4 regions of the Streptomyces sp. NPDC005576 genome follow, and region 1 is predicted to be linked to each of the others. Evidence: riboswitches for the same ligand, from Rfam matches in the RefSeq annotation. Region 1 holds a riboswitch; each other region holds the start of a gene.

The links. A riboswitch is a leader RNA that binds a small molecule or an ion and turns the genes downstream of it on or off. The one in region 1 is predicted to bind cyclic di-AMP.
Region 2: it holds a riboswitch for cyclic di-AMP, as region 1 does, so the genes downstream of both, ACFYPN_RS24850 (LysM peptidoglycan-binding domain-containing M23 family metallopeptidase) here and ACFYPN_RS09095 (transglycosylase family protein) in region 1, are expected to answer to the same signal.
Region 3: it holds a riboswitch for cyclic di-AMP, as region 1 does, so the genes downstream of both, ACFYPN_RS16720 (C40 family peptidase) here and ACFYPN_RS09095 (transglycosylase family protein) in region 1, are expected to answer to the same signal.
Region 4: it holds a riboswitch for cyclic di-AMP, as region 1 does, so the genes downstream of both, ACFYPN_RS06680 (M23 family metallopeptidase) here and ACFYPN_RS09095 (transglycosylase family protein) in region 1, are expected to answer to the same signal.

What each region holds. Positions count from the first base shown of each region.
Region 1 covers NZ_JBIAJC010000004.1:222,409-229,481, forward strand. Annotated here, with positions in the region: gene eno (phosphopyruvate hydratase) at 1-951, opposite strand, end outside; gene ACFYPN_RS09095 (transglycosylase family protein) at 1,260-2,012, opposite strand; cyclic di-AMP (ydaO/yuaA leader) riboswitch at 2,016-2,197, opposite strand; gene ACFYPN_RS09100 (transglycosylase family protein) at 2,488-3,570, opposite strand; gene ACFYPN_RS09105 (cytochrome P450) at 3,677-5,083, opposite strand; gene ACFYPN_RS09110 (nucleoside triphosphate pyrophosphohydrolase) at 5,091-6,074, opposite strand; gene ACFYPN_RS09115 (SurA N-terminal domain-containing protein) at 6,100-6,816, opposite strand; gene ACFYPN_RS09120 (serine/threonine-protein kinase) at 6,997-7,073, opposite strand, start outside.
Region 2 covers NZ_JBIAJC010000014.1:124,819-131,891, forward strand. Annotated here, with positions in the region: gene ACFYPN_RS24830 (STM4013/SEN3800 family hydrolase) at 1-534, shown strand, start outside; gene ACFYPN_RS24835 (STM4012 family radical SAM protein) at 542-1,933, shown strand; gene ACFYPN_RS24840 (STM4011 family radical SAM protein) at 1,947-2,840, shown strand; gene ACFYPN_RS24845 (SGNH/GDSL hydrolase family protein) at 3,026-3,856, opposite strand; gene ACFYPN_RS24850 (LysM peptidoglycan-binding domain-containing M23 family metallopeptidase) at 4,031-4,942, opposite strand; cyclic di-AMP (ydaO/yuaA leader) riboswitch at 4,947-5,102, opposite strand; gene ACFYPN_RS24855 (tyrosine-protein phosphatase) at 5,531-6,334, shown strand; gene ACFYPN_RS24860 (DUF6126 family protein) at 6,437-6,616, opposite strand; gene ACFYPN_RS24865 (XRE family transcriptional regulator) at 6,690-7,073, opposite strand, start outside.
Region 3 covers NZ_JBIAJC010000008.1:240,530-247,602, forward strand. Annotated here, with positions in the region: gene ACFYPN_RS16700 (8-amino-7-oxononanoate synthase) at 1-889, shown strand, start outside; gene ACFYPN_RS16705 (DUF397 domain-containing protein) at 928-1,140, opposite strand; gene ACFYPN_RS16710 (helix-turn-helix transcriptional regulator) at 1,212-2,075, opposite strand; gene ACFYPN_RS16715 (ATP-binding protein) at 2,279-2,710, shown strand; gene ACFYPN_RS16720 (C40 family peptidase) at 2,824-3,294, opposite strand; cyclic di-AMP (ydaO/yuaA leader) riboswitch at 3,298-3,481, opposite strand; gene ACFYPN_RS16725 (hypothetical protein) at 3,959-4,303, shown strand; gene ACFYPN_RS16730 (DinB family protein) at 4,405-4,908, shown strand; gene ACFYPN_RS16735 (hypothetical protein) at 4,998-5,948, opposite strand; gene ACFYPN_RS16740 (urease subunit gamma) at 6,748-7,050, shown strand; gene ACFYPN_RS16745 (urease subunit beta) at 7,059-7,073, shown strand, end outside.
Region 4 covers NZ_JBIAJC010000003.1:108,809-115,881, reverse strand. Annotated here, with positions in the region: gene ACFYPN_RS06695 (GNAT family N-acetyltransferase) at 1-1,735, opposite strand, end outside; gene ACFYPN_RS06690 (HPr family phosphocarrier protein) at 2,057-2,338, shown strand; gene ACFYPN_RS06685 (GntR family transcriptional regulator) at 2,519-3,214, opposite strand; gene ACFYPN_RS06680 (M23 family metallopeptidase) at 3,553-4,317, opposite strand; cyclic di-AMP (ydaO/yuaA leader) riboswitch at 4,330-4,498, opposite strand; gene ACFYPN_RS06675 (pitrilysin family protein) at 4,716-6,098, opposite strand; gene ACFYPN_RS06670 (pitrilysin family protein) at 6,125-7,073, opposite strand, start outside.

The DNA of each region.
Region 1 (7,073 bases):
GGTCACGAAGAGGTCGTCGCCGACGATCTGCACCTTGGCGCCGAGCTTGTCGGTGATGACCTTCCAGCCGGCCCAGTCGTCCTCGTACAGCGGGTCCTCGATGGAGACCAGCGGGTACGCGGAGACGAGCTCCTCGTAGTACTCGGTCATCTCGGCGGCCGAGCGGGACTTGCCCTCGAACTCGTACTTGCCGTCCTTGTAGAACTCGGACGCGGCGACGTCGAGCGCGAGCGCGATGTCACGGCCGGGGACGAAGCCGGCCTCCTTGATGGCCTCGACGATGAGGTCGAGGGCGGCGCGGTTGGACTCGAGGTTCGGGGCGAAGCCGCCCTCGTCGCCGAGACCGGTGGAGAGGCCCTTGGTCTTGAGGACCTTCTTCAGCGTGTGGTACGTCTCCGCACCCCAGCGCAGGGCCTCGGAGAAGGACTCCGCGCCGATCGGGGCGATCATGAACTCCTGGATGTCGACGTTGGAGTCGGCGTGCGACCCACCGTTCAGGATGTTCATCATCGGAACGGGCAGCAGGTGCGCGTTCGGGCCGCCGAGGTAGCGGAAGAGCGGGAGGTCGGCGGCCTCGGAGGCGGCGTGGGCCACGGCCAGCGAGACGCCGAGGATGGCGTTGGCGCCGAGCGAGCCCTTGTTCTCCGTGGCGTCCAGGTCGCACATCGCCTGGTCGATCAGGCGCTGCTCGGTGGCGTCGTAGCCGACGAGCTCCGGGCCGATCTGCTCGATGACGGCGAGGACGGCCTTCTCGACACCCTTGCCCAGGTAACGCTTGGGGTCACCGTCGCGAAGCTCGACGGCTTCGAACGCTCCGGTGGAGGCGCCGGACGGAACGGCAGCACGGCCCGTGCTGCCGTCGTCGAGACCAACTTCGACCTCGACCGTGGGGTTACCCCGCGAGTCGAGGATTTCCCGGGCTACGACGACGTCGATGGACGGCACGAGCATCTCCTTCTGGCGATGTGACGCTGACTGTGCGGGGCTCTTCAGCCTTGCGACTAGAGCCTAACCGGACACAGGACATCGGCCAGCCGACCGTCCGTCCAGTGACACGACGAGCCTACACATTGTTTCCGTACGGAACATAACGTCGGGCGGTACGGCGTCCGGCAGTTCGCGGTACGGCGGGGGAAGCGGCCCGCGGGCGGGAGTGGGAAAGGGCCCTGGCCCGGTGCGCGGGGGGAGTGCGCGCCGGGCCAGGGAGAGGGAAGGGGGTGCCGCCGGACACCGCCGTTCCGGGGAGGAGTGGTTCGTGCTTACTTCAGGTGGAGCTGCTGACCCGGGAAGATGAGGTCGGCGTCGTCGACGATGTCGTGGTTCAGCTTGAACAGCTTCTGCCAGCCACCCTTGACGCCCTGCTTGTCGGCGATGGTGCTGAGGGTGTCGCCGGTGACGACCTTGTACTCGCCGTCGCCCTTCTCGACCTTGCCGCCGGTCGGGGTGGTGACGGTCTCGGACTTCGCGGCCGGACGCTCCTCGCTGCGGGAGGCGGCCTGCGAGTCGGTGGTGCGGTCCGGCGTCGCCGTGGCGGCGCTGTCCTCGGTCGCGGTCGAGCCGGTGCTCGTGGAGGTGTCGGTGCTCGTGGAGGTGTCGGTGCTCGCGGAGGAGCCCGTGTCGACGCCCGGGGTCACACCGTCATTGGTGAGGTTGCCGGCGCCGGCGCAGGACCAGGCGCCCGGACCCTGGAGGTCGAGCAGCACCTCGGCGGTGGCGATCTGCTGGTCCTTGGTGGCCAGGTCGGCGCGGGGGGCGTACTTCGTACCGCCGGCGGCGGCCCAGCTGGACTGCGAGAACTGCAGTCCGCCGTAGTAACCGTTGCCGGTGTTGATGGACCAGTTGCCACCGGACTCGCACTGGGCGACGGCGTCCCAGGTGGCGACCGAGGCGGCGGAAGCGTTGGTGGCGCCCATCAGCGGGAGGGCGATGGCGGCACCTGCGACGCCGGCGAGCGTGGCCATACGGACGGCCTTGGACGAGCGGCGGTGCTTACCGTTGCTGGACAGCAGCATGGAGGATCTCCTCACCGACGCCTACGAGGTGAGCTGTCGGGTTCGGGCCAATGAGTGCCCGGCCACACGTCCTTGCGTGTGGCTTAACCCCTAGCCGGTCCCGGCCCGCCCCTCGTTTCCGACGGGCCGTCCGATACCGGCGGCTTACCTGGGTCCCCCGCTCCTGCCTACGGCGCTTTACGCGTCTGTTCCCTTCGACCGACGGCAGGATTCGGCGTGACGGTCGACGGGGCCCGCGGTGCGAGCGGTTCCGACCGTAAACAGAGGGCGCCCCTACATTCAATGATGGTTATATCGGACAATCAGACCTTACTGGCCATGCTCGAATTCCCGTTTTCGCAGGTCAAAGCGGACATCCGCGAGCCTCTGTGACCGCGACACGCCAGAACAGTGAAGAGACCCATGTCTCACTTTCGCAAAAGTGGACATAGGCCCCTTAACTACCCCTCTTTTTGAGGTGTTTTCCCGAATTTGATCACTTGGCGGGGGCGGTCTCCGCCGTGTCGGGAGCGGTCTCCGGCGTGTCGGAGGCGGCTGCGGTCGTGTTCGGAGCGGAGTCGGCCCCTCCGGAGAGGGTCGGCGCGCTCAGATCGAGCTCCTGGCCGGGCAGGATCAGGTCGGGGTCCGATCCGATCACTTCCTCGTTGGCCTGGTAGAGCTTGGTCCAGCCGTCGGAAAGGTGCTGCGCGTCGGCGATCGCGGAGAGGTTGTCGCCGGTCCGGACCGTGTACGTGCCGTCCGTCGCGAGCGTCGTGTCCTCGCGCGCGTCGGTGCCGCCGCGCGAGGCGTGCCGGCCGGTCTCGCGCGAGGCGTCGGAGGACGCCTCGTCCACGTCGGGCGTCCCGCGGTGCTTGCCGCCGGTCGTGGTGTCAGCGGTGGGGTCACCGGTTGCCGTGCCGGCCGTCGCGCCGCTCTCCGTACCGCTCTTCCCGGGCGTGGTGCTGCCCGGGCTGGCCGATCCGGTGGGCGAGGGAGTCACGGAGGCGTCGGGGCTCGGCGTGGTGCTGCCGCCGGTGGAACCGGTCGTGCCGCCGGAGTCCGAGGCGCCGGTCGAGCCCGAGGCGCGCTTCGACCCCGTGGTGCCGGTCGAAGCGGGGGCGCCGTCCGCGTCCGGGATGATGCCGGCCGAGGCGCCCGCGTTCGTGGCGGACGTGGAGCCGGGGTCGACACCGATCAGGGACCCCGCGGGCGCCAGCCCGGAGATCACCGCGCACCCGGGCCACGCCTGCGGGCCCTTGGCGTCGAGGACCTTCTCCGCCACGGCTATCTGCTGGGTACGGCTGGCGAGGTCCGCGCGCTGCGCGTAGTCCGTGCCGCCGTAGCTCGCCCAGGTCTCCTGGGAGAACTGCAGTCCGCCGTAGTAACCGTTGCCGAAATCTGCGCTCCAGGTGCCGCCGCTCTCGCATTCGGCGACCTTGTCCCAGGTGGTCGCGTCCGCGGCGCCGGCGCTGGTCGCGGCGAGGAGCGGAATCGCGAGGGCGGAGCCTGTCACGCCGGCTGCGACGACGATGGCGGGTGCCTGGCGAGGGCGGCGGTGTCTGCCGTTCGCGGAGCCCATGGGAGTGCCTTCCGTGTGACTGACGGGTGAACTGATGCGTCGAACCGTGAACCTAGCGGGACTCGAACGTGTGTCACAAGTCGATGCCCCGCAGATCACGTGAACATCACAGTGTTGACGTAGCGTCACCTTCGCCGAGCGCTGGTCCGGGGGTGAACTCCACCGGAAGGGTGCGCAGTCCACGCATGATGAGCCCTCCGCGCCAGCGCAAATCAGCCATTTCTCCCGCAAGGCGCAGGTCGGGAAGGCGTCTCAGCAAAGTCGCGAGGGCGGTCCTCCCCTCGAGGCGGGCGAGTGGCGCACCCACGCAGTAGTGGATGCCGTGGCCGTAGCCGAGGTGCTGATTGTCACGCCGCGCGAGGTCGAGCGTGTCGGGTGCCTCGAAGCGCGCGGGGTCGCGGTCGGCCGCCGCGAGCACCACGAGTACGGGGTCGCCGGCCGCGATCTCCTCGCCGCCGAGGGTCAGCGGTTCGGTGGCGTACCGCCAGGTGGCCAGCTCCACCGGGCCGTCGAAGCGGAGCAGCTCCTCGATGCCGCTGGCGAGCAGCTCCTCCTCTCCCGCCTCCAGGGAGGCTTCGAGGCGGGCGCGCTCCCCGGGGTGGCGGAGCAGCGAGTAGGTGCCGTTGCCGATGAGGTTGACGGTGGTCTCGAAGCCGGCGAAGAGAAGGATGAACGCCATGGCGGCGGCCTCGTTCTCCGTGAGGTGCTCGCCGTGGTCGCTGGTCCGGATGAGCTCGGAGATCAGGTCGTCGCCCGGGTTCTCCCGTTTGCGGTGGATCAGTTCGGCGAGGTAGGCGCGCATCCGCTTCACCGAGCGCGCCACTCCGCCGCGTGGGCCGCCGCCGTGGCGGATCATCATCCCCGCCCAGTCCCGGAAGTCGTCCTGGTCCTCTTCGGGCACCCCGAGGAGGTCGCAGATCGCGTAGATGGGGAGCGGGAAGGCGAAGTCGTGGATGAGGTCGGCGGTGCCCTCGGTCACGAACCGGTCGATGAGCCGGTCCGTCAGCTCCTGCACGCGGGGCGCGAACTCCGCGACCCGGCGCGGGGTGAATGCCTTGGACACGAGCCGGCGCAGCCGGGTGTGGTCCGGCGGGTCGATGTTGAGCAGATGGGTCATCAGCTCGGCCTTGCGCTCCCCCGGGATTCCCGTCCTCCCCTTGGCGTGCGCCGACCCGGCGTGGTGCACCGGGTTCTTGGAGAGCCGGTTGTCGGCGAGCGCGTGGCGCGCGTCGGCGTACCGGGTGACCAGCCAGGCCTCGACCCCGCTGGGCAGCGTGGTGCGGTGCACCGGGCTGTGCTCGCGGAGCCAGGCGTACGCCGGGTACGGATCGGTCGCGAACTCCCAGGTGAAGAGCTCGGGGGCGGCGGGCGCACCGTGCGCGGGGCAGCCGGCGGGGGCGACGGAGCCGGGGCCGGTGGGGCTGTCGGGGCTGTCCGGGCTGTCCGGGCTGTCCGGGCTGTCCGGGCTGTCCGGGCTGTCGGGGCTGTCGGGGCTGTCCGGGCTGTCGTTCACTGGGCGATCACTCGTCGACGGTATCCGGGGCGCCCGCGCCCTCCGCCGCGAGGATCGCGTCCCGGTAGGCGCGGGCCGCCGCGCGCAGGGCCGCTTCCGGGTCGACGCCCTCGGCCTCGGCGCGGACGGCGAGGGCGAGCAGTTCGTAGCCGAGAGTGTCGCCGGTGGGCGGGGCGACCTCCAGGCCCGCGCTCCGGACCCGGCTGCCCAGCTTCGCCGCGAGGGCGAGCGCGGGCTGACCGAGCGGGACGCCCTCGGTGACGGAGTCGCGCCGCTTCTCGGCCGCCTTGGTGCGCAGCCAGTGCGCGTGGACGTCCTCGGCGGTCTCGGCGGTCTCGTCGCCGAAGATGTGCGGGTGGCGGCGGATCAGCTTCTCCACCAGCCCGCCGGCCACGTCGTCGATGGCGAAGGGCGCCTCCGGGTCCTCCTCGGCGATCCGCGCGTGGAAGACGACCTGGAGGAGCACGTCCCCGAGCTCCTCGCGGAGTTCGTCGCGGTCGCCGGCCTCGATCGCCTCGACCAGCTCGTACGTCTCCTCGATGGCGTACTTGGCGAGGCCCCGGTGCGTCATCTTCGAGGTCCAGGGGCACTCGCGGCGGACCACGTCCATGACCTGGACGAGGTCGAGGAGGCGGGCGCCCGGCAGGTCGTACGAACCGGGGAGCAGCTCCAGGTCCGGCATCCGCACCCGTCCCGAGCCTCCGAGGCGGGCGAGTCCGTCGGTCAGCCGCTGGTCACCCTCGCCACCGACCAGCACCACCACGGTCCGGTCGCCGGCGCAGGCGTCGACCAGTTCCTCCGCCGTCGGCCCGGTGATCTCGACGGTGACGCCCGCCTCCCTCAGGTAGGGGAGCTGTACGTGGTCCGGGGCGCCGCACAGGACGCGGTCGGCGGCGCGCAACGTCTGCCAGGCGGGCCAGGACAGGAGTCCGGGGGCGACTCGGTGGCTGGCGGTGAGGAGGACGACCCGGCCGGGTGCTTCAGCGTTCACCCGTCGAACCTACCCCGGCGACGTGTCAGCCCGCCGGGGCGGTGTCCGACTGCCCGGAGCCGTCCTGTGCGGTGCCGTCGCCCCCGGCGCCGTCCCCACCGGACGCTGTGGCGTCGGTGCCGGCGGCCTTGGCGAGCCAGGGGGACTCGTAGGTGCCGAGGCGGATCTGCTGGTTGTCCCAGGCTCCGTAGCGCGGGTTGACGTCGATGTGGAGCGACTTCGACGCCTTGGCGAGCGCGTCGGTCACCTTCTTGGTGCCCTCCGGGCTCTGCAGGTCCGCGCCGAGCGCCGCCGCCAGCTTCGGCAGCTGGACCTCCTGGCGCAGGTCGCCGTCGATCTGCTCCGGCGAGATCCAGCGCTCCTGGAGCAGGGTCGCGGCCAGCGCGTCCTCGCCGCCGTACTGGGCGACGGCCGCCCGGCGCACCTGCTGGAGCTCCTTGCGGCTGACGGTCACCCCGGCGTCGTCGGCCGCCCGGTCGAGGACCTGCCCGAAGATCAGCCGGTGCAGGGCGGCCCGCGGGAGCTGCCCCGACCCCTTCACCAGCTGGGCGGCCTGCGGCGACTTCTGCTGGGCGCTGCGCACCTCGGCGACGTCGGACTGGAGGGTGGAGACCTCGATCCGCTGCCCTCCGACGATCGCGGCGGCGCCGGGGTGGGCCTCGCTCCCGCAGGCGGTGAGGACGGGCGCGGCGAGCAGGACTGCGGCGGAGAGGGTGAGCGCGGTGCGACGGCGGCGGTGCAAAGGAGCCTCCCGATGAGAGTTTGTGCATCAGTGCACAAAGCCTTGCGGTGATCGATGTTAGGCAGTGGTGGCCACGGGGGCCACTGGTTCGACCAACGATTCGGGAGGAGTTGGGGATGTGGTGCCCTCGGGCGCTGTCCGGGTGCTGCCCCGGGCGCTGCCCACCGGCCCCGCTCGCGGTCAGCCGCCGCGTACGTCCCGCTGGTGGGTCAGTTGTCTGCGCAGCTCGGCGGGGAGCGGGTGGTGGGGGCCGTAGG
Region 2 (7,073 bases), on a different contig from region 1:
CGGACCTTCGTGTACGACTCCCCCGACCTGCCGGGCGGCCTGGAAGCGGTCGGCTACCGCACCGTGTGCGTCGGTGGCGTGGGCTTTTTCAACCAGCAGCAGCCCCTGGGCTCGGTGCTCCCCGGCCTCTTCGCGGAGAGCCACTGGGAGCCGGAGTTCGGAGTGGCCTCACCGACCTCCTTCGAAGCCCAGGTCACCCGGGCCGAAGAGGTCGTGGCGGCGCTCCCCGCCGATCAGCGGCTCTTCCTCTTCGTCAACGTCTCGGCGCTCCATCAGCCGAACTGGTTCCACCTGCCGGGTGCCACCGCCGAGGCCGGCGACTCACGCGCGACTCACGCGGCGGCGCTGGAGTACGTGGACCGGCACATCGGCAGGCTCTTCGCGGCGGCGAGCAGCCGACGCCGCTGCTTCGCCATCGTCTGCTCCGACCACGGCACTGCCTACGGCGACGACGGGTACACCGGCCACCGGCTCGGCCACGAAGCCGTCTGGACGGTCCCGTACGCCCACTTCTTCCTCGAACCGGGGGCCTGACCCAACCATGACCACCACTGTCGCCAGCGGCACGACACCTGCCGCCACCGCGGTCAGGCCGTACCAGAGTTACGTGTACGCCTACCCCCACAAAACCGCCTACGAGCAGTTCGGCGACCACCGACCCGCACTCCGCGAGCTGTGGACCGGGGAGGACAAGGCCGCCCTCCAGCTCTACGTCCACATACCGTTCTGCGAGGTCCGCTGCGGCTTCTGCAACCTCTTCACCCGGATCGGCGCCCCCGGCGAGCTGACGACCCGCTATCTCGACGCCCTCGACCGGCAGGCGACCGCCGTGCGGGACGCGCTGGGCGACGACGGGCCGGTACGGTTCGCCGCGGCCGCGTTCGGCGGTGGGACGCCCACCTTCCTGACGGCCGACGAGCTGGAGCGGCTCTGCGACGTCGCGGAGACGAGGATGGGGGCCGATCTGCGGGCGGTGCCGCTGTCCGTGGAGACCTCCCCGTCCACGGCGACCGCCGACCGGCTCGCGGTGCTCGCCGACCGGGGCACCACCCGTATCAGCATCGGCGTGCAGAGTTTCATCGACGGTGAGGCCCGGGCGGCGGTCCGCCCACAGCGCCGGGCCGATGTCGAAGCAGCGCTCGGCCGCATCCGCGAGACGCGGATACCGGTCCTCAACATCGACCTGATCTACGGCATCGACGGGCAGACCGAACAGACCTGGATCGCGTCACTGGACGCCGCACTGGCCTGGCGCCCCGAGGAGCTCTACCTCTACCCGCTGTACGTGCGTCCGCTGACCGGCCTCGGCCGGCTCGCCGGCGACGGGGGACCCGGGACCCGGACGGCTGCCGACGCGGCCTGGGACGCCCAACGTCTCCGCCTCTACCGCTCCGGCCGCGACCACCTGCGGGCCTGCGGGTACGAACAGATTTCGATGCGGATGTTCCGCCGCGCGGACGCGCCCCGGCAGGGCCCTGACGACCACGCCTGCCAGACGGACGGCATGGTCGGCCTGGGCTGCGGCGCCCGTTCGTACACCTCGTCGCTTCACTACTCCTTCGACTACGCCGTCGGCATGCCGAAGATCCGCCACATCATCGACGATTTCACCGCCACCGAGGACTTCTCCCGGGCGGAAACCGGTCGGCGCGTCGACGACGGGGAGTCGCGCCGCCGCCACCTGCTGCAATCGCTGCTCCAAGCCGCCGGGCTGCCGCGTGCCGAATACCGGCAGCGGTTCGGCAGCGACCCGCATGAGGACTTCCCGAACGAGCTGGCGCGCTTCGCGGCGCTCGGCTGGCTGGACGAGGACGGGGAAGCGGACGCGGTACTCCGGCTCTCCCCCGAAGGACTCGCCCACTCCGACGCGGTCGGCCCCGCGCTCTTCTCCCCCGCCGTACGCGCCGCGATGGCCGCGTACGAGACGAAGTAGTGAGGAGCGGCCCGTGGACCTGACGATCCTCTACCGGGGCCCGCTCGCCTCGTGCGACTACGACTGCCCGTACTGCCCGTTCGCCAAGAGGCGGGACAGCCGGGAGCAGCTGTCGGCCGACCGGGCGGCGCTCGAACGCTTCACGGCGTGGGTCGCCGCCCAGACCGAGGATCGCGTCTCGGTGCTCTTCACCCCGTGGGGCGAAGGGCTGGTGCGGTCCTGGTACCGGCGGGCGCTGGTCGAGCTGTCCCGTCTGCCGCAGGTGGCGCGGGTCGCGATCCAGACGAATCTCAGCGGCAGGACCGGGTGGCTCTCCGAGGCGGCCCCGGGCCGGGTGGCGCTCTGGTGCACGTACCACCCGGGGCAGACCCCGTACGACCGGTTCCTCGGCAGATGCCTGGAGCTGACCGCGGCGGGGGTGCGGTACAGCGTCGGGGTCGTAGGTTTCGAGGAGCACCTCCCCGAGGCGCGAAGGCTGCGCGCGGCCCTGCCGGAGCAGGTGTACCTGTGGGTGAACGCCGCCGAGGGGCGTACGTACACGGACGTGGAGGCGGAGCGCTGGACGGCGCTCGACCCGCTCTTCCCGTACAGCAGGCATCCGCACCGCTCGGCGGGACTGCCCTGCCGGACCGGGGAGTCGGTGATCTCGGTGGACGGGGACGGAACCGTGCGGCGGTGTCATTTCGTCAAGGCGCAACTGGGCAACCTCTACGACGGGAGCTACCGGCGGGCCCTTGCTCCGAGGGCCTGCCCGCTGGCGGTCTGCGACTGCCACATCGGGTACGTGCACCTCGAGTCGCTGCCGTTGTACGACGTGTTCGCCGGGGGCGTCCTGGAGCGGGTTCCGGCGGCGCCGGACGGGCCAGCGTCGGCGGGCCCGTCACGTCTCCGGCTTCCCCTGCTGTAGGGCGTGTCTGACAATTCCCGCCGGGCGTGCGGCGCCCGGCACGGCACCTCGCGGCGTTGTCGGACTGCCCGAGTACATCCAGTACACGGGCAATCCTCCGCCTTGCGATGCACCGCGCCGGACACCGCCCGCTGATCCGACGCGAATTATCAGACACGCCCTGGTGGGCCGCGGGGTCACACCGCTCAGAGCGGCAGCAGGTCCGGCCGCTTAGCGGCGACCTCGTCGCCGGAGGACTCACCGCGCAGGCGGCGGCCTATCCACGGCACCAGGTACTCGCGGGCCCACTGGATGTTGTCGCGCCGCACTTCGTAGGTGTTGCGCTGGGCCTGCGGGGGCCACGGCTGGTCGGGGTCGGCCGGGGTCTCCAGACCGAGGACCTGCGCGGCGCGCAACGCCACCCGGGTGTGTCCCTCGGCCGAGAGGTGCAGCCGGTCGTTGTCCCAGGCCCGGCGGTCCTGGATCGAGCGGAGGGACCAGAGGTCGAGCACCGGGCAGTGGTAGCGGTCCGCGATGGCCCGCAGGTGGACGTTGTAGGTGGCGATCTTGCCGCGCATGTGGCGCAGCACCGGCACGCCGCGGGTGTCGAAGCCGGTGGTGACCATGACGGTGCCGACCGCGTCGGTGAGTTCGGCGACCGCGCGCTCGAAGCGTTCGGCCAGGTCGTCGGGGTCCGTGCCGGGCCGGATGACGTCGTTGCCCCCGGCACAGAAGCTCACCAGGTCCGGGGCGAGCTTCTTGGCGCGGGGTACCTGCTCCTCGACGATCTGGTCGAGGAGTCGTCCGCGTACCGCGAGATTGGCGTACCGGAATTCTCCGTGCGGGGAATCGGAGTTCGTCGCCCCGTCGAGGACGGGAAGCTGATCCGCGAGGAGAACCGCGAAACGGTCCGCCCAGCCGACATAAGTCCCGTCGGGTCCGGGGTCTCCCACTCCTTCGGTGAAACTGTCGCCGATCGCCGCGTACGACCCGATGATGTCTGTCTTCTGGATTCTCGAACCGTCTGCCACGACCACATATCCTGCCTCTTCCCATGTGACCTGTGCGACCGTAAGAGGGGGTTGACGTGGGGTGAGATAGACCACCCGGTCAGTTTTTGGTAAAGCCGGAATAAGTAGAGGGGCGGCACGCTTGCGCGTACCGCCCCTCCAAGCCCTGACGGATCGTGACGACCGTCAAGCGGAGTTGTCTCAGATGGAGACGCCGTGGAGACGCAGGTAGGCGATCGGGTCCACGTCCGAGCCGTAGCTCGGGGTGGTGCGGATCTCGAAGTGGAGGTGCGGGCCGGTGACGTTGCCGGTGGCACCCGAGAGGCCGATCCGCTGGCCGCCGGTGACGGTCTGGCCGGCCTGGACCATCAGCTGCGACTGGTGCGCGTACTGGGAGTACATGCCGTCGGCGTGCTTGATGATGACCTCGTTGCCGTAGGCGCCGTCGTAGCCGGCGGAGACGACGGTGCCGGGGCCGACGGCGCGGATGACGGTGCCGGTGGCGGCGCTGAAGTCGGAGCCGGTGTGGTAACCGCTGGACCACATGGAGCCGGAGGCGTGGTACTGGGTCGTGACGGTCGCGTTGGCCACCGGGGTGGTCCAGCCGGAGCTGTTGCTGTCAGCGGCATTGGTGGCGGTCGCGGCGGACTCCGTCGCGGTCGCCGGGGCGGTCTTCGTTCCGGTCGTGGCCGCCGTCTTCGCCTCGGTCTTGACCTCGGTCTTCGTCTCGGCCTTCGCGGAGGAGGCGGCCGAGGAGGACGCCGTGGACGCCGAGCCGGACGCCTGGGCGCCGAGCGTCAGCTTCATGCCCGGGAGGATCAGGCTCGGGTTGCCGCCGACGACCTCGCGGTTGTCCTGGTAGAGCTTCTCCCAGCCACCCTTGATCTTGTGCTGGGCGGCGATCTTCGCCAGGTAGTCGCCCGGGACGACCTTGTAGGTCTGGGCGGACTGCTGGGCGGACTGGGCAGCGGCGGGGGCCGACTGCTCAGCGGCGTGGGCGCCCGTGGCTCCGAGGAGCGGCAGGGCGAGAACGGCGCCGCCGGCTCCTACGGCGAGGACGCCGCGAGCGATCGGGCCGGACTTCTTACGACGGTGCTTACCCGGGATGGGCATGGTGAATTCCTCTCCGGCGCCTACGAGGTGAGCTGTCGGGTTCGGGCTGGAGATGCCCGGTCGCATGGAAACGCGACTTCACCCCGAGCCGTCCGGAACAACTCCGGTCGGCGGCTTACCTGGGTCCCCCGCTCCTGCCACGCATCAGTGAGTGCGAATTCCGGACGGCGGCAGGATTAGGCGGTCCGTCCGGAGTGATGGTGAACGTAATCGAGCCGGGCCGGACGGAACAAGCCATCGCAAGCGGAACGGAATCCCCGTGGCGATATCGGCCCGCTTTACCGGTCACCCTCCGTGGATTATGGATCTTGGCATTCCGCACGGCGGAAGGACCGCCCTCCGGCGACTCGGCCACGCAGGGTCACGGATATGATCCCGCTCACCAGATCACCCACCATTTCCCCCATAAACGGATGATGTTGGCTAAATTCAATACATTACGGACATGTCGCGCAGGTCACTGATGACGGTTCCTCAGCGACCGAGGAGCCGCCCGCGGCACTTCGGGTCCGAGGAGCGATGTCGTAGGGTCGCGACGAGCCGACGTCGGCGAGCAGCGCCGGCGCCCAGAAGCACCGAGGAGCCGCTGTGACGCAGGTGCCGCAGTTCTCGCCGGCCGAGCCCGAGCTGAGCGGGGTCCGTAACTTCCGGGACGTGGGCGGACTGCCCACCACCGACGGACGACGGGTACGGCACGGGAGGCTGTTCCGCAGCGGTCACCTCGCCGCCGCCACCGCTGAGGACGCCGTCTTCCTCGGCCGGCTCGGCCTTCACACGGTCTTCGACTTCCGCAATGCGGCCGACCAGAAGCTCGACGGCTTCGACGTGGAGCTGCCGGGTGTGCGCAACGTCCGCATCCCGCTCTCGGACCCCGCCGACGGGGCGGGTTTCTGGCGTCTGGTGCGGGAGGGCGACCTCGCTCAACTGCGCTCGCTGCTCGCCGACGGCAAGGGCAGGGCGCGCATGCTCGCGTCGTACCGCTCGATCATCACCGACCGCACGGCCGAGCACAGCCGGGTACTGCACGCGCTGGCGGAGGACAGCGTGCCGGCGCTGATGCACTGCGCGGCGGGCAAGGACCGGGCGGGTCTGACGATGGCGGTGACCCTGCTGGCGGTCGGGGTGGAGCGCGAGGCCATCGCGGCGGACTACCTCAAGTCCAACGACGCCCACCGCCGGTACCGGCTGCGGCGCGGCGACAGCGCGGACCCCGCGGTCTCCGCCGAGGTGCTGAGCCTGCTCAACCCGCTCTTCGGCGCGCACATCGACTACCTGGACGCCGCCTTCGCCACCATCGAGGAGGAGTGGAGCACCTCGGAGCGCTACTTCGCCGAGGGGCTGGGACTGTCCGGGGAGGTCCGGGAGCGACTGCGCGAGAGGCTGCTGGACTGAGTCCGTGCGTCCGGATCGGGCTGGATCGGGCTGGGGCGGGGAGCCCCGCAGCGGCGAGTCGGGACCGTCGCCGTGGGGCCGCCCCGGCGTGAGCGGGACCCGCTACCGGTTGCCGCCGGCGACGGCGAACAGGATGTAGAGGAAGGCCGCGACGACGTGCCCGGCCACCAGGTAGGCGACGAGCCGGATGACCATCCCGCGCGGCATCTTCCGCTCCTGGGTGTCCCGGACCTCGCCGGTCTGCCGGGGGGTCAGCGGGTCGTAGTGCTCCGAATCGGACATGACGGTCCTCTCTGCCGAACGCCCGGGTCGGGGCGTTCGTGGAATGGGCTCGGCGCCAGGGTGCCGGGCGCGGTCAGCGCCGGCGGGTCCCGTCGCCGAGGCACAGCTCGGCGGCGGGGCTCTGCAACAGGGTGTGTACGAAGATCAGCTCGGCGCCCTCCGGCCCGGCAGCCGCGATCCGGTGCGGGGTGAGCGAGTCGAAGTGGGCGCTGTCCCCGGGCCCGAGTTCATGCGCGGATTCGCCGAGGGTGAGGCGGAGCCGCCCTTCGAGGACGTAGAGCCACTCCTCCCCCGGGTGGACGCGCACCAAGTCGCCCTGGGCGCCGTACGGGACGCGTACACGCAGGGCCTGCATGGCACGGCCCGGGCCGCCGGCCCTGCGGTACATCCAACCGTCTGCCTCGGGTCCGTCGAACCGGCCGCCCCGCACGATCGCGTCGCGTTCCGGGGGGATCTC
Region 3 (7,073 bases), on a different contig from region 1:
GGAATTCTGCGGCTTCGAGGCCGCCCTGGTGTTCTCCTCCGGCTACGCGGCGAACCTGGCCGCACTCACCGCACTCTCCCGCGCGGAGGGCCTCATCGTGTCCGACGCGTCCAACCACGCCTCGATCGTCGACGGTTGCCGACTGGCGCGCGCGAGGACGGAGGTGGTGGCGCACGCGGATCCGGAGGCCGTAGCCAAGGCCCTGGAGTCCCGCACCGGGCCGGCGCTGGTCGTCACCGACTCGGTCTTCTCCGTCGACGGGGACGCGGCCCCCCTGGGAGCCCTGGCCGCCGTCTGCCGGAGCGCGGGCGCCGGGCTGGTCGTCGACGACGCCCACGGCCTCGGGGTGCTCGGAACGGGTGGGCGCGGCGCTCCGGCCGCCCACGGGCTGGCGGGGGACGAAGGGCTCGTGGCGACGCTCACCCTCTCCAAGTCCCTGGGCAGCCAGGGTGGCGCGGTCCTGGGACCCGCCCGGGTGATCCGTCATCTCGTCAACACGGCCCGCACGTTCATCTTCGACACCGGACTCGCACCCGCCGCCGCCGGCGCCGCGCTCGCGAGCCTCGCGGTGCTCAGGAGGGAGCCGGAACGCGCCACCCGGGCGCGCGAGGTCGCCGCCCGGATGCACGAACGGCTGACCGCGTCCGGGCTGTACGCGGCGCGCCCGGACGCCGCGGTGGTGTCGGTGCGGGCGCCTTCCCCCGAGGCGGCGGTCCGATGGGCGGCGGACTGCCGGGACGCCGGGATCGCGGTGGGCTGCTTCCGGCCGCCGTCGGTCCCGGACGGCGTCTCGCGTCTCCGGCTCACCGCCCGGGCCGACCTGACGGACGACCGCATCGACACCGCCCTGGACACCATCGTCCGTACGGCTCCGAGGGGCGCCGGCTGACCGCTGGGCGCGGGCCGGCCGGGGCCGGGGCACGCCTCTCAGTGTGAGGTTCCGCCCCGGCCCCCGAGGCCGGCCACGAACGCCCTCCAGGCGGATGCGGAGAAGGACAGCCGGGCCCCGTCCGCGGCCTTGGAATCGCGTACGGACAGCAGGCCGGGCCCTCGTACCGCTGTCTCCACGCAGTTGTTCATACCGGTGCTGCGGCTGCTGCGGCGCCACGGTGAGGCGGGCGGTGCCGGGCGGTCGGCCATGGTGCTCCTTCGGATCGGTGGACGTCGGCGGGGCCCACCCGGCTCCGTCCGGTCGGGCCCGCGGTGGTTCGTCACGGCCGTCCCTCGCGGCCGATCGCCGTGATGAGGTCCCTCGACCGCTCCGGAGAGAGGGCGCGCTCCCGCATGGTGCGGAAAGCGGAGCCGTACGCTTCCAGATCCTCTTTCCGTTCCAGGTAGTGACTACGCGTCAAGTGGTCGAGTACGACCACATCCAGTGCAGAAGTTGTCGGAAAAGAGAAAATGACGAACGGACCGGTCAGGCCGACGTATCCTCCGGCGCTGAACGGGACCAACTGGATCCGCACGTGCGGGAGTTCCGTCATGCTCACGAGGTGGTCGAGCTGGGCCCGCATCACGCGCCGGCCGCCGACCTCGCGCCGCAGCACCGCCTCGTCGAGCACGGCGGTGAGCCGGAGCGGGGCGTCGCACCGCAGCACCGACTGACGGGCGAGCCGCACTTCGACCAGGGCGTCCAGGTGCGCCTCCGGTATCCCGTCCAGCGCCGACTCGGTGACCGACCGCGCGTAATCGGCGGTCTGGAGCAAGCCGGGAACCACCGAGGTCTCCAGGGTCCTGGCCGTCTCGGCCTGTGCCTCCAGGGCGATGAAATCGCGGTACTGCGGCGGGATGACCGCCCGGTACGCGTGCCACCAGCCCGTGTCGCGACCGTCAGCCGATCCTGCCAGCGCCGAGAGCAGGGTGCGGAGTTCGGGGTCGGCGACGGCGTACGCGTCGAGCAGACGGCCGACGTCGGCCGGGGACACACCGCTCGCACCCGTCTCGATCCTGCTCACCTTCGACTGGTGCCAGCCGAGCATCGATGCCGCCTGCTGACTCGTGAGTCCCGACGAGTGGCGCAGACTCCGCAGCTCCTCACCGAGTTTGCGACGGCGTACGACGGGGCCGTTACCCATTGCCGGTCTCCTTCCGCCGGTCGGCCTGGAAGGCAAGTGTGCCGAATGTTCGAGCCCCGCCGAGCCGGAGTTCACCGCATTGAGCGATAGATATATGCATATCTCGGCAGATCGTGCCTGCACGGGCTCAGGCGGTGGCACTCTGGCGCCAGGCACAATCCGGGCCGATAGGGGTCGCCCGGGCGGAAAGGGACGGCGTCGCCATGGCAGACCATCAGGAAGCACATGTCACCCTGCCGAGCGATCCGGTGTCGGTGTCCGCGGCCCGCAGACACGTGGCCCGCGTGCTCGCGGAGTGGGGCATGCACGACGACACGGACGACGCCGGGACGATCCTCCTGATCGTCTCGGAACTCGCCACCAACGCGGTCCTGCACACGCGCGGCCAGTCACCCGCGTTCACGGTGCGGCTGGTGCTCGACCGCGACGAGGAAGTGCGGCTGGAGGTGACCGACAGCCACCCCAGGTGGCCCAGACGACTCCCCGCGGCCGTGCAGCAGGACAACGGGCGTGGTCTGGCGATCATCCGGGCCCTGGCCAAGGAGTCCGGCGGGCGGTTCGGTGTGGCGCCGACCGCCGAGGGCGGCAAGACCGTATGGGTCGCACTGCCCTGGTCCGTTCCGGTGCGGGGCTGAGGGCGCGGCCGGTCCGGAAGCGGCGCCCGCGCGTACCGGCGCGGACGGCCGCTTCCGGACCGGCCGCCGCTCACCGGCCGCCGCTCACCGGCCGCCCGGGGGTCCGGCGCTCGTCAGCGCACCCGCCCGTACCAGACCCGCTTCGTCCAGATCCGCTCCAGCCGGACCACGGACCCGGTCTTGGGGGAGTGCCAGATCTTGCCGTTGCCGGCGTAGATGCCCACGTGGTAGACGCTTCGACCGCTGTGGAAGAAGACCAGGTCACCTTTCCTGCGCTGCGAGGAAGTGATGTGGCGCGTCTTGTTGTACTGCTGCTGCGCCGTGCGGGGCAGTTTCTTGCCGACGCGCTTGAACGAGTAGAGGGTCAGCCCGGAGCAGTCGAACCGGCGGGGACCGATGGCACCCCACTGGTAGGGGGAGCCCTTCTTCGACGCGGCGACCCGGAGCGCCTTCGTCGCGTGGGTGGCCGCCTCGGCGTCGGAGACCAGGCCGGGGGCCAGCATGGTCGAGCTGAGGGCCAGAGCGAGGACCGAGGCCGTACCGGCCCGGGTGAGCAGAGACGGGACATGAACCTGCGCGGTCATGCGCAACCCTTCGTCAGCCGCCTGTGAAGGATGACCTGTCGGGTTCGGGCTGGCGAAGTTGCCCGGCCGCGCGTTGCGGCTTCACCCCGAGGGACGGCCGGTTGCCCGGTCGACCCGTAGTGCTCGGGTCCTCCACTCCTGCCGATCCACTCCTGTCGACCCGTCATCCGCTCGGCGGCAGGACTCGGCGTCCGCGCGGACCGCCCCGTCAGGGTGGCGGGGGCTTGTCGTCCCACGGATCTTGACCCACGTCGTGCGGAATTTTCGAGGTGACAGTGGCAGCCAGGACGGTCGGCCCCCGTTGCGCCGGGAGTGTGGGGGAGCGTCCGGCGCGGCCGGGGGCGCGTACCCCGCGTGGCTCCGCCGGGCTTTCGCAGTAAGGCAGTTCGCGCATGAGGAGAACGTGAGGGAGTGCAAATCGGGAGAGGTGATTGGCGGGCTGATTCCCTGCGCCGAACAGGCGGAAAATCGGATATTCATTACGGCGTGTCGCGGGAAAGGGAGACCCCCTACGGTCCGGCACGCCCCTCGACCCCATGGAGCGTCACCCCCACGGGATCTGCCCGGAACCGCCAGGAATGGCCCGGAACGGATCGAGACGCCCCAGATGATCGATTCCAAGGGTTGGCTGCGCCCATGAGACGAGGGAGTCCACAGTCAGGTTGTGACGCCAGACATGGACTCCCTCGCGGCCGCACTCCACGTCAGGACCGACGACCTGCTGGAGGGTTCGCCGCAGCTCGCCCCCTGGCGGCCGGTAGTCGGCATAGCGCCGCGGCTCAGCGATGCCGAACTGGTGACGCTGTCGATGATGCAGGCGATGCTCGGCAACACCTCCGAAGCCCGGTGGCTGCGGATGCCTGGGCCCACCTGCGGCACCTGTTCCCTGTCGAAGCAGCCCGGCTGCAACAAGAAACTGCGCAAGGCGGCCGACCTCATCCCGCACGTCTTGAGCGAGTTGGCCACGGACACCGCGCGGTGGACCGACGGCGTGTGGGTGGTGGACTGACCGCCGCCATCTGGCACAACGAGCACACCGGGCAACCCGTCATGCGATCGCTGACTGCATACGACCATCGACGGCTTGAATCGATCATCTACGGTTCCGCCATGACGACTGTCGAGCCCCGCCCCGATCTCCGGCCCCCCGGCCTGAACGCCGACGAGCAGACCACCCTGCTGACCTTCCTGGACTACCTGCGCGAGTCCGTCCTCGCGAAGGCGGCCGGCGTCCCGGAGCCGGCGGTCCGCACGGCCGGCGTCCCTTCCGGGACCAGCCTGCTCCGGCTGCTCAAGCACCTGACGGCCGTCGAGCTCAACTGGTTCGTCTGGGCCTATGCCGGCGCCGACCGCGAGCGCTGGGAGGACGAGGGTGCGGTGTCCGCCGACGACACCGCCTCGGACGTGGCGGAGGCCTATCGCGAGGCGATCGCCCGGGCCAACGAGGTTGCCCTCGCCTGCACCGACCTGGACCGCCCCGGCGCCCGCTCGCTGCGCGAGACCCCGCCGCCCTCGATGCGCTGGGTGCTGGTCCACATGATCGAGGAGACCGCCCGGCACGCCGGTCACGCGGACATCCTGCGCGAGCAGATCGACGGCTCGATCGGGCGGTGATGCGGGTGCGGTAAATCAGGTGCGATCGCACCGATCAACCGGTCATGCGAGCCTTGACCGCCTATGACCACTGAACCCCTTGGAATCGATCATCCAGGAGTGGAGTCGCTTCGGCGGACCGGGTGGCCGGACGGATCGGTGGTGAGCCAGGACCCGTCCCCGAGGGGCTGGAGGTCGTAGGGATTCCCGCTGTGGGCGTCGAGCGCGGCCCGGATGTTGCCGGAGCGCGCGTCCACGCGGTAGTGGCGAAACCACTCCTCCTCGTCCTCGGTCTCGCCGGCGAGGGTGACGACGACGGTGTCCGGGCTCAGGTAGCCGCCGCACCACTCCACGCAGATGTTCTCCGAGTCGTGCCCGAAGGCATCGACGGAGAGGGCGAAGGTGACCTCGCCGTCCGGGTAGGCGTGGATGGCCATGTCGCCCTGACAGTGATCGACCGTCATGAAGTGACGTCCGTCGGGTGACAGATCGATGAGGCACCTGTCGGTCCAGGGGTAGCGGTGGAGAGCCATCCGCCCCTCGGCCCACGACGCGCGGTGGATGACCGAACCGTCCTGCCCCTCGCCCACGTTCAGGAGGAGCTCGCCGCTCGCCCGGTGCACGAGCTGGATCCCACCGTGTCCCACGGTGTCCAGGTCCGCCTGAGCGAGCACCGCCCCGGTGCCGGCATCCAGGGCCAGCCACTGGTCGGAGCGGTCACGGCCGGCCATGGTGTCCGGCCGGTAGACCCAGACCGTGAGTCCGTCCGACGACAGCGCACAGCCGGGCGTGTGTCCGTGCCGTCTGTCCGACCCCGGTACGAATTCCGACCGCCAGACCTCGGCCCCGTCGGCCGTCACGCAGACGGCCGCGTTCAAGGTCGTGTAGAAGACCCGTTGGAGACCGTCGGCAGCGGCGTGGTCGACCACCTCGTCCCCGGCGGAAGGCCGGAAGATCAGGGCGGGCGACAGGACCCCCCGGGCATCGGCGGTGAGGTCGTAGGCGCATATGTCCGTGCCGACGAGCCGTGTGACCTGAGGGACGTGAGTGGAGCGAGTCATGCCCGGGAGGCTACGGGGAATGACCGGGCCGGTTCCGCCGTGGGCCGGGTTGCGCGGGGAGTGGAGGGAGCCCTCGGCCGTCTCCAGCCACTCCGATGCCACTCCGATGCCACTCCGATGCCACTCCGATGCCGCCCGGGCGCCGTCAGCTCCCCGTCTCCGGGGGCAGCATCGGGACGTCACCTCGTCGGGGGCGGTACGGGTGGGTGGTGCGGTGCTCCGCGACGCGCTCGTACGGGCCCCGGATGCGGGCGGTCGCGGCGTCGGGGCGGGGGCACGGTCGAAGTCGTGGGCGAAGGGCCGCCCGGCCGGCCCGTACGGAAACCCCGAGCGAGTCGCGCTGTCGGACGAGCTCCCGGCTTCCGGCCTCCGGGGCGACGGCCGCCACCCCGCCGACGCGGGCAGGCGGGGTGTGGTACTACTCCCCGTGCCGCCGCCGGACCATGTCGGCGCCCGGGGCGCGCCCACCCCGGCATGAGGGCGCCGGTACCGCCCCGTACACCCGGGGGCGGTAGGCGAGGGGTGGTGCCGCGGACGGTGCGTGCCGTATACGAGGCGAGGGCACGGAGGCGGCGTGGTGGTGCCTCCCCGGGGCACGGGCCCGCCCACCGCGGGCGTGCCCCGGCGCCGGCCGACGTCCGAGCGGGAGCGTCCCAGTTAACGCGACGGAAAAACTTTGGTCCTAACGTGCGTTGCCTGGCCGGTGACGCCCGCCTCGGCACCCGACGAACGAGTCGGTGTCCGACGGGGCTCCACCGCGCCGGGGCCGGTACCGGGCGCGAGACGATGAGGTGGAAGCGTGCAACTCACCCCGCACGAGCAGGAACGCCTGCTCATCCATGTGGCCGCCGACGTCGCCGGGAGGCGCCGGGCACGCGGCCTCCGGCTCAACCATCCGGAGGCGGTCGCGTTGATCACCTCCCACATCCTCGAAGGCGCCCGCGACGGCCGGACCGTAGCCGAACTCATGGCGTCCGGACGCACAGTGCTCACCCGCGCCGACGTCATGGAGGGCATCCCGGAGATGATCCACGACGTCCAGGTGGAAGCCACCTTCCCGGACGGCACGAAGCTCGTCACCGTCCACGAACCGATCGTCTGAGGGGCGCCGTGATTCCCGGAGAG
Region 4 (7,073 bases), on a different contig from region 1:
CCCCCTCGGTCCCGACCAGCGGGATCGCGGTCACGATCACCGCGTCGCATCCCGGGTCGGCGAGCGCCTCGGCGAGGGCCGCGCGGAAGTCCGCGGGCCCGGCCGCGGTGGTCAGGTCGCGGGGCGGCCTGGGGCGGAGCCCTTCCGTGAGGCAGGCGTCGTACGTGAGGAGGCCGAGCGACTCCGAGTTGCCGAGGATCGCCACCCGGGGGCCGGCGGGCAGCGGCTGGTCGGCGAGGAGGAGGGCCGCGTCGATCATCTCGGTCACCGTGTCCACCCTGATGACGCCGGCCTGCCGCATCAGCGCGGAGACCGTGGCGTCGGGGATGCGGCTGACGGGCACGGCGTGACCGGGCGGGGTGGCGCCGCTGTGCCGGGCGCCCTTGACCACCACGACCGGTTTGACGGCGGCGGTGCGGCGGGCGAGCCGGGTGAACTTGCGGGGGTTGCCGAGCGATTCCAGGTAGAGCAGGGCGACATCGGTCTCGGGGTCGTCGAACCAGTACTGGAGGAAGTCGTTGCCGGAGATGTCGGCGCGGTTCCCGGCCGAGATGAAGGTGGAGAGCCCCGCGCCGCGCCGGTGGATGCCGGAGAGGAGGGCGATGCCGATGGCACCGGACTGGGTGAAGAGGCCGATGCGGCCCGGCGCGGGGGACGCGGGGGCGAGCGAGGCGTTCATCCGGACGGCACCGGAGGTGTTGATGACGCCGAAGGCGTTCGGGCCGATGATCCGCATCCCGTGGGAGCGGGCCTGGCGGAGGAGCGCGCGCTGTCGGTCGCGGCCCTCGGCCCCCCGCTCGGCGTAGTCCGCGGAGAGGACGACCAGGCCCCGCACCCCGTGCTCCCCGCAGTCGGCGACGGCTTGGGGGACCCGTTCGGCGGGTACGGCGATGACCGCGAGGTCGACCGGCTCGCCGATACCGCCCACGGAGCGGTGCGCGGGGACCCCGTCGAGGCTGTCCTGATCGGCGGCGAAGGCGTGGTTGACGGCGTACAGGCGGCCGGTGAAACCGGAGTTCAGGAGGTTGCGGAGGACGGTCCGCCCCACCCCGCCCGGAGCGCGGCCGGTGCCGACGACGGCCACCGACGCGGGGGCCAGGAGCCGCTGGACGGAACGGGCCTCGGCGCGCTGTTCGCGGGCGCGCTGCACGGCGAGCGACTCGGCGGTCGGTTCGATGTCGAGGGTGAGGTGGACCGACCCGTCCTCGAAGCTCCGCTGCTGGGTGTAGCCGGCGTCCCGGAAGACTTTGATCATCTTGGTGTTGGCGGGCAGCACCTCGGCGGCGAAGCGCCGGATGCCGCGCTCCCGGGCGACCGCTGCGATGTGTTCGAGCAGCACCGAGGCGACACCGCGGCCCTGGTGGGAGTCCTGGACGAGGAAGGCGACCTCGGCCTCGTCGGCGGGCGCGGAGGCGGGCCGGCCCCGGTCGTCGATCCGGTCGTACCGGACGGTGGCGATGAACTCCCCTCCCACCGTGGCCGCCAGCCCCACCCGGTCGACGTAGTCGTGGTGGGTGAAGCGGTGGACGTCCCGGTCGGAGAGCCGGGGGTAGGGCGCGAAGAAGCGGTAGTACTTCGACTCGTCCGAGACCTGCTCGAAGAAGCTGACCAGCCGTCCGGCGTCGTCCGGGGTGATGGGCCCGATCCGGGCGGTGCCACCGTCCCGCAGCACCACGTCTGCCTCCCAGTGGTCGGGGTACGCGTGATGCGGACTCTGCTCCGGCGTGGGCTGCATGGGGAAAGCGTACGACCGACCCGCGCTCCGGGTCGGGTTCGCGGGGTGTCCCGGGCGCCCGGGACGTGCGGACGGCGGGTCCGGATGCGTCGGGCCTGACGCGCCGGCCGGCCCACGGGTGGCCGGGCCCGGCGGGACCGGGCCGTACGGGCACCGAATCCGCCGGACACGGGTCGCGGCGGATTCGGTGCCGGGGCAGGCTGGGAAGCCCACCGGCAGGTCCGCCGGCGGGAGGGTACGCAGGTCCACGCCCCCGTGCCACAATGGTCTAGACAAATCAATTACCGGTCAGGACATCGCAGATCCACGAAGGGCAGAACCATGGTTGAGCGCCGTGTCAACGTCGGATGGGCCGAAGGCCTGCACGCCCGCCCCGCTTCCATCTTCGTCCGCGCCGCCACGGCCTCCGGGGTTCCGGTGACGATCGCCAAGGCCGACGGCAACCCGGTCAACGCCGCGTCGATGCTCGCGGTTCTCGGGCTGGGCGCGGAGGGCGGCGAGGAGATCGTGCTCGCCTCCGGGGCGGAGGGTGCGGACGCCGCGCTCGACCGGCTGGCGAAGCTGGTCTCCGAGGGGCTCGACGAGCTCCCGGAAACGGTCTGACACGAATCCCGAAACCCCTTCCGTCGGACTTCCTGACGGAATTCTCGCTCGACCGGGCCGCACCGTCCCTCACGGACGGCGCGGCTCAGTCATTTCTCGGGCCGATCGCGCACACGTGAATTCCGGCAGCACGGAGAAGGCTCCGGATATTCGCTCCCCCATTTGTATACGGCGAGTTTGTTAATGACGGGCACCCGAGGTGTTTACGGGATGTTGCGAAGTGCTCACCCGGGACTGTTTCACCGCTCTGAGGGGCCTGCGCGGCCGGTGCGCGGCGAGCGAACGCTCCGCGTGCTGCGCGGCCAGCCCCCTCGCGCGTTCCGCGTCGCCCCGGGCGACCGCGTCCACGAGGGCGCCGTGTTCGGCCCACGACTCGACGGGGCGGACCGGCTGCTCGACGGCGTACATCCAGGCGACCTTGTGCCGGAGCTGGGTCAGCAGCGCGATGAGGCCGGGGCTGCCCGACGCCTGGGCGAGCGTCTCGTGGAACCAGCCGCCGAGGGAGCGCAGGTCCTCCCCCTCCCCCCGGCGGGCCCGCTCCTGCCCCAGCTTGACCAGCCCGCGCAGGACCTTGAGGTGCGCCTCGGTGCGGCGCTGTGCAGCCCGGGCCGCACCCAGCGGCTCCAGCAGGAGCTTCATCTCCAGGAGGTCGGCCGCCTCCTGCTCCGTGGGCTCGGCGACGCAGGCGCCGGCGTGCCTGCGGGTGACCACGAACCCCTCGGACTCCAGGGTCCGCAGCGCTTCGCGCACCGGCACGCGTGAGACGCCGTAGCGCCGCGCCAGGAGTTCCTCGGTGAGGCGACTGCCGCGTTCGTAGACGCCCGAGACGATGTCCTCACGGATTGCCGTGCATACCGAGTGCGCGGGAATGCGCATGTCCGAACCTCCGCCTTAATCCCCGCGAAACGCGGCCGATCGAAGCCTGCACCGTGACTCTATTGCAATCTGCGTGAATTTCCGATGGCGTACCGGAATTCGCACATATCTTTTGCCTGCGGTGTCTGCCTGCGGGAGGGGTTTCGGGTGATATGCCGAAGCCGCGATATGCCGGAGCCCCGGCGCGGGGCCGGGGCTCGGGGGCGATCGGCACGGGTCCGGGCCGGCCTCCATCGGTCGTCGGTCAGGGGTGTCCGGCGGCGGTCGCGCCGGACGGCGGGCGACCCGGGCGGGGTCGGGCGCCGTGGGCCCCGGCAGCGGCGGGTGGGGCCGCGGGGTCAGGCGGTGAGGCCGTGGGCCCGCAGATACGCCACGGGGTCCATGTCGGAGCCGTACTCCGGTCCGGTGCGTGCCTCGAAGTGCAGGTGCGGGCCGGTCGCGTTGCCGGTGGCGCCGGAGAGGCCGATCCGCTCCCCGGAGGAGACGCTCTGGCCGGCGAGGACACCGATCGAGGAGAGGTGGCCGTACTGGGTGTACGTGCCGTCGGTCATCCGCAGCACGATGTTGTTGCCGTACGCGCCGCCCCAGCCGGCCTCGACGACCGTGCCCGCGCCCACGGCGAGGACGGGGGTCCCGGTGGCGGCGTGGAAGTCGACGCCGGAGTGGCTGCCGGAGGACCAGAGGGAGCCGCTCGACTGGTAGCCGGTGCTGATGTAGGAGCCCGCGATGGGCAGGTGGAAGGAGTTCAGCCGGACGCGCTCGGCGGCGCGCGCGGCGCGGGCCTTCGCCTCACGGGCTTCCCTGACCCGTACGGCGGCCTCGGCCCTGGCCTTGGCTTCCGCCTTCGCCCTGACTTCCGCCCCGCGCTGCTGGGCCTCCGCCTGGTCGGCTATCCGGTCCGCGATGGAGTCGCCGAGCGTGACGGCCCCGATGAGGCCGGTCGAACCGGGTGACGGGGTGGTGGGGCCGACGGCGAGTGCCGGGGAAGCCATCGAGCCGACGACGCCGGTCGCGGCGAGGGCGCAGGCACCGGCGAACCGGGCGGTGGTACGCGTCAGACGGCCCGGGGCACGATGGGTCCCGGTGGCACGGGTGAACGCCATGGAGGAGCGGATCCTTTCCTTCCTTCTCGCCTACCGGGTTAGCTGACGGGTTCGGAGCAGGAAGGTCTCCTACGGGCGTTCGCGTCTCTCACGAGACGCGGGTGCCCGATTCACCCCAGGGACTTCACGGGTCCCCGGCTCCCCAGGCTCGCGCCTGACGGGGACTCGGCGATGACTGTCCGGCACCGCGAGTGCGGTACACAGTCGACGGACAGCCGGACCGACGCTAGGCCGCGGCGCTTTCGATCACCAAACGGACAGCGGGTTTTGTAGCACATCCCACAGGGCAGACGGGCATGCTCCCGGCAAAGGGGACAAACAGCGCGACCCCGGCGAGAGATCTCCCGCCGGGGTCGCGCTGCCGGGGCGTACCCGGTCGTCGTGCGAAGGACGGCCGGTCAGCCGTTCACGACCGTCACCTCGCCGATGCCCAGCGCGCGGACGGGCTCGGCGATCTGCGACGCGTCGCCCACCAGGACCGTCACCAGCCGGTCCACCGGGAAGGCGTTGACCACCGCGGCGGTCGCCTCGACCGTGCCGGTCTCGGCGAGTCGTGCGTACAGGTGGGCCTGGAAGTCGTCGGGCAACTGCTGCTCGACCTGGTCGGCGAGGGTCGCCGCGACCGAGGCCGCCGTCTCGAACTTGAGCGGGGCGACCCCCACGAGGTTCTGGACGGCGGTCTCGCGCTCGGCGTCCGTCAGCCCGTCCGCCGCGAGGGTCCGCAGGACCTTCCAGAGGTCGTCGAGCGCGGGGCCCGTCGACTCGGTGTCCACCGAGCCGCTGATGGCCAGCATCGCCGCACCGGCCGGCCCGGAGTCCGGGCCGCCGGCGGTGGAGCGGAGCACCTGGGCGAAGGCGCGTACGCCGTAGGTGTAGCCCTTCTCCTCGCGCAGCACCCGGTCGAGCCGCGAGGTGAGCGTGCCACCCAGGCAGTACGTACCGAGGACTTGGGCGGGCCAGACACTGTCGTGCCGGTCCGCGCCGATGCGGCCGATGAGCAGCTGCGTCTGCACGGCTCCGGGGCGGTTGACGATGACCACGCGGCCGGTGTCGTCCGCGGTGATCGGCGCCACCGGGCGGGGGGTGCCGGCGTTGCCCGACCAGTCGCCGAGGGTGTCGGCGAGGAGGGCGTCCAGGTCGATGCCGGTGAGGTCGCCGACGACGACCGCGACCGCCGTGGCGGGGCGGACGTGGGCGTCGTAGAAGGCGCGGACGGCGGCGGCGTCGATCCGCCGCACGGTGTCCTCGGTGCCCAGACGCGGGCGCGACATCCGGGCGGTGGCCGGGAACAGCTCCTTGGAGAGCTGCTTGGCCGCGCGGCGCGCGGGGTTGGCCTGCTCGTGCGGGATCTCGTCCAGGCGGTTGCCCACCAGGCGCTCGATCTCGCTGTCGGCGAAGGCGGGGGCCCGCAGCGCCTCGGCGACCAGGCCGAGCGCCTTGGCCAGCCGGGAGGCGGGCACCTCCAGCGAGACCCGGACGCCGGGGTGGTCGGCGTGCGCGTCGAGGGTGGCGCCGCAGCGCTCCAGCTCGGCGGCGAACTCCTCGGCGCTGTGCTTGTCGGTTCCCTCCGAGAGGGCGCGCGCCATGATGGTGGCGACGCCGTCCAGTCCCTCGGGTTCGGCGTCGAGCGGCGCTTCGAGGTGGATCTCGACCGCGACGACCTGCTGGCCGGGGCGGTGGCTGCGGAGCACGGTCAGCCCGTTGGGCAGGGTGCCGCGTTCGGGCGCGGGGAAGGCCCAGGGACGGGCGGTTCCCGGGGTGGGCTGCGGGTGGAAGTCCATGGCTACTCCAGTCACGGCGGCGTCGCTCACTTGCCGTCCTCCTCGTCGGCGTCGGTCTCCGCGCCGTCCTCGGCAGCGGTCCCGTCGTCCGGCTCGGCCGGTTCGACCGGCTCGTAGACCAGCACGGCACGGTTGTCGGGGCGCAGTGTGGCGGCCGCGACCTCCCGCACCTCGTCGGCGGTGATGTCGAGGACGCGCCCGACGGCCGTCAGCGCGAGCTGCGGGTCGCCGAAGAGCACGGCGAAGCGGCAGAGTTCGTCGGCACGGCCGGAGACCGTGCCGAGACGGTCGAGCCACTCGCGCTCCAACTGGGCCTGCGCGCGTTCCATCTCCTCGGGCGTCGGGCCCTCGGTGGCGAACCGCGCCAGCTCCTCGTCGACCGCGCTCTCGATGCTCTCGACTTCCACGCCGCCGGACGTCTTGACGTCCAGCCAGCCCAGCGAGGGCGCTCCGGCCAGCCGCAGCAGCCCGAATCCGGCGGCCACCGCCGTGCGGTCGCGGCGCACCAGCCGGTTGTGGAGCCGGGACGACTCGCCGCCGCCCAGGACGGTCAGGGCCAGGTCGGCGGCGTCCGCCTCACGGGTGCCATCGTGCGGCAGCCGGTAGGCGGCCATCAGCGCGCGGGCCGGGACCTCCTCGTGAACCACTTCGCGCAGCTGCCCGCCGATGGTGCCGGGGAGTGTGCCGTCGCGCGGGGGCTTCTTGCCGTCGTGGGACGGGATGGAGCCGAAGTACTTCTCGATCCAGGCGAGGGTCTCGTCGGGGTCGATGTCGCCGACGACCGAGAGCACCGCGTTGTTGGGCGCGTAGTACGTACGGAAGAACGCCTGGGCGTCCTCCAGCGTCGCCGCGTCCAGGTCCGCCATGGAGCCGATCGGCGTGTGGTGGTACGGGTGGCCCTCCGGGTAGGCGAGCGCGGTGAGCCGCTCGAACGCGGTGCCGTAGGGGACGTTGTCGTACCGCTGGCGGCGCTCG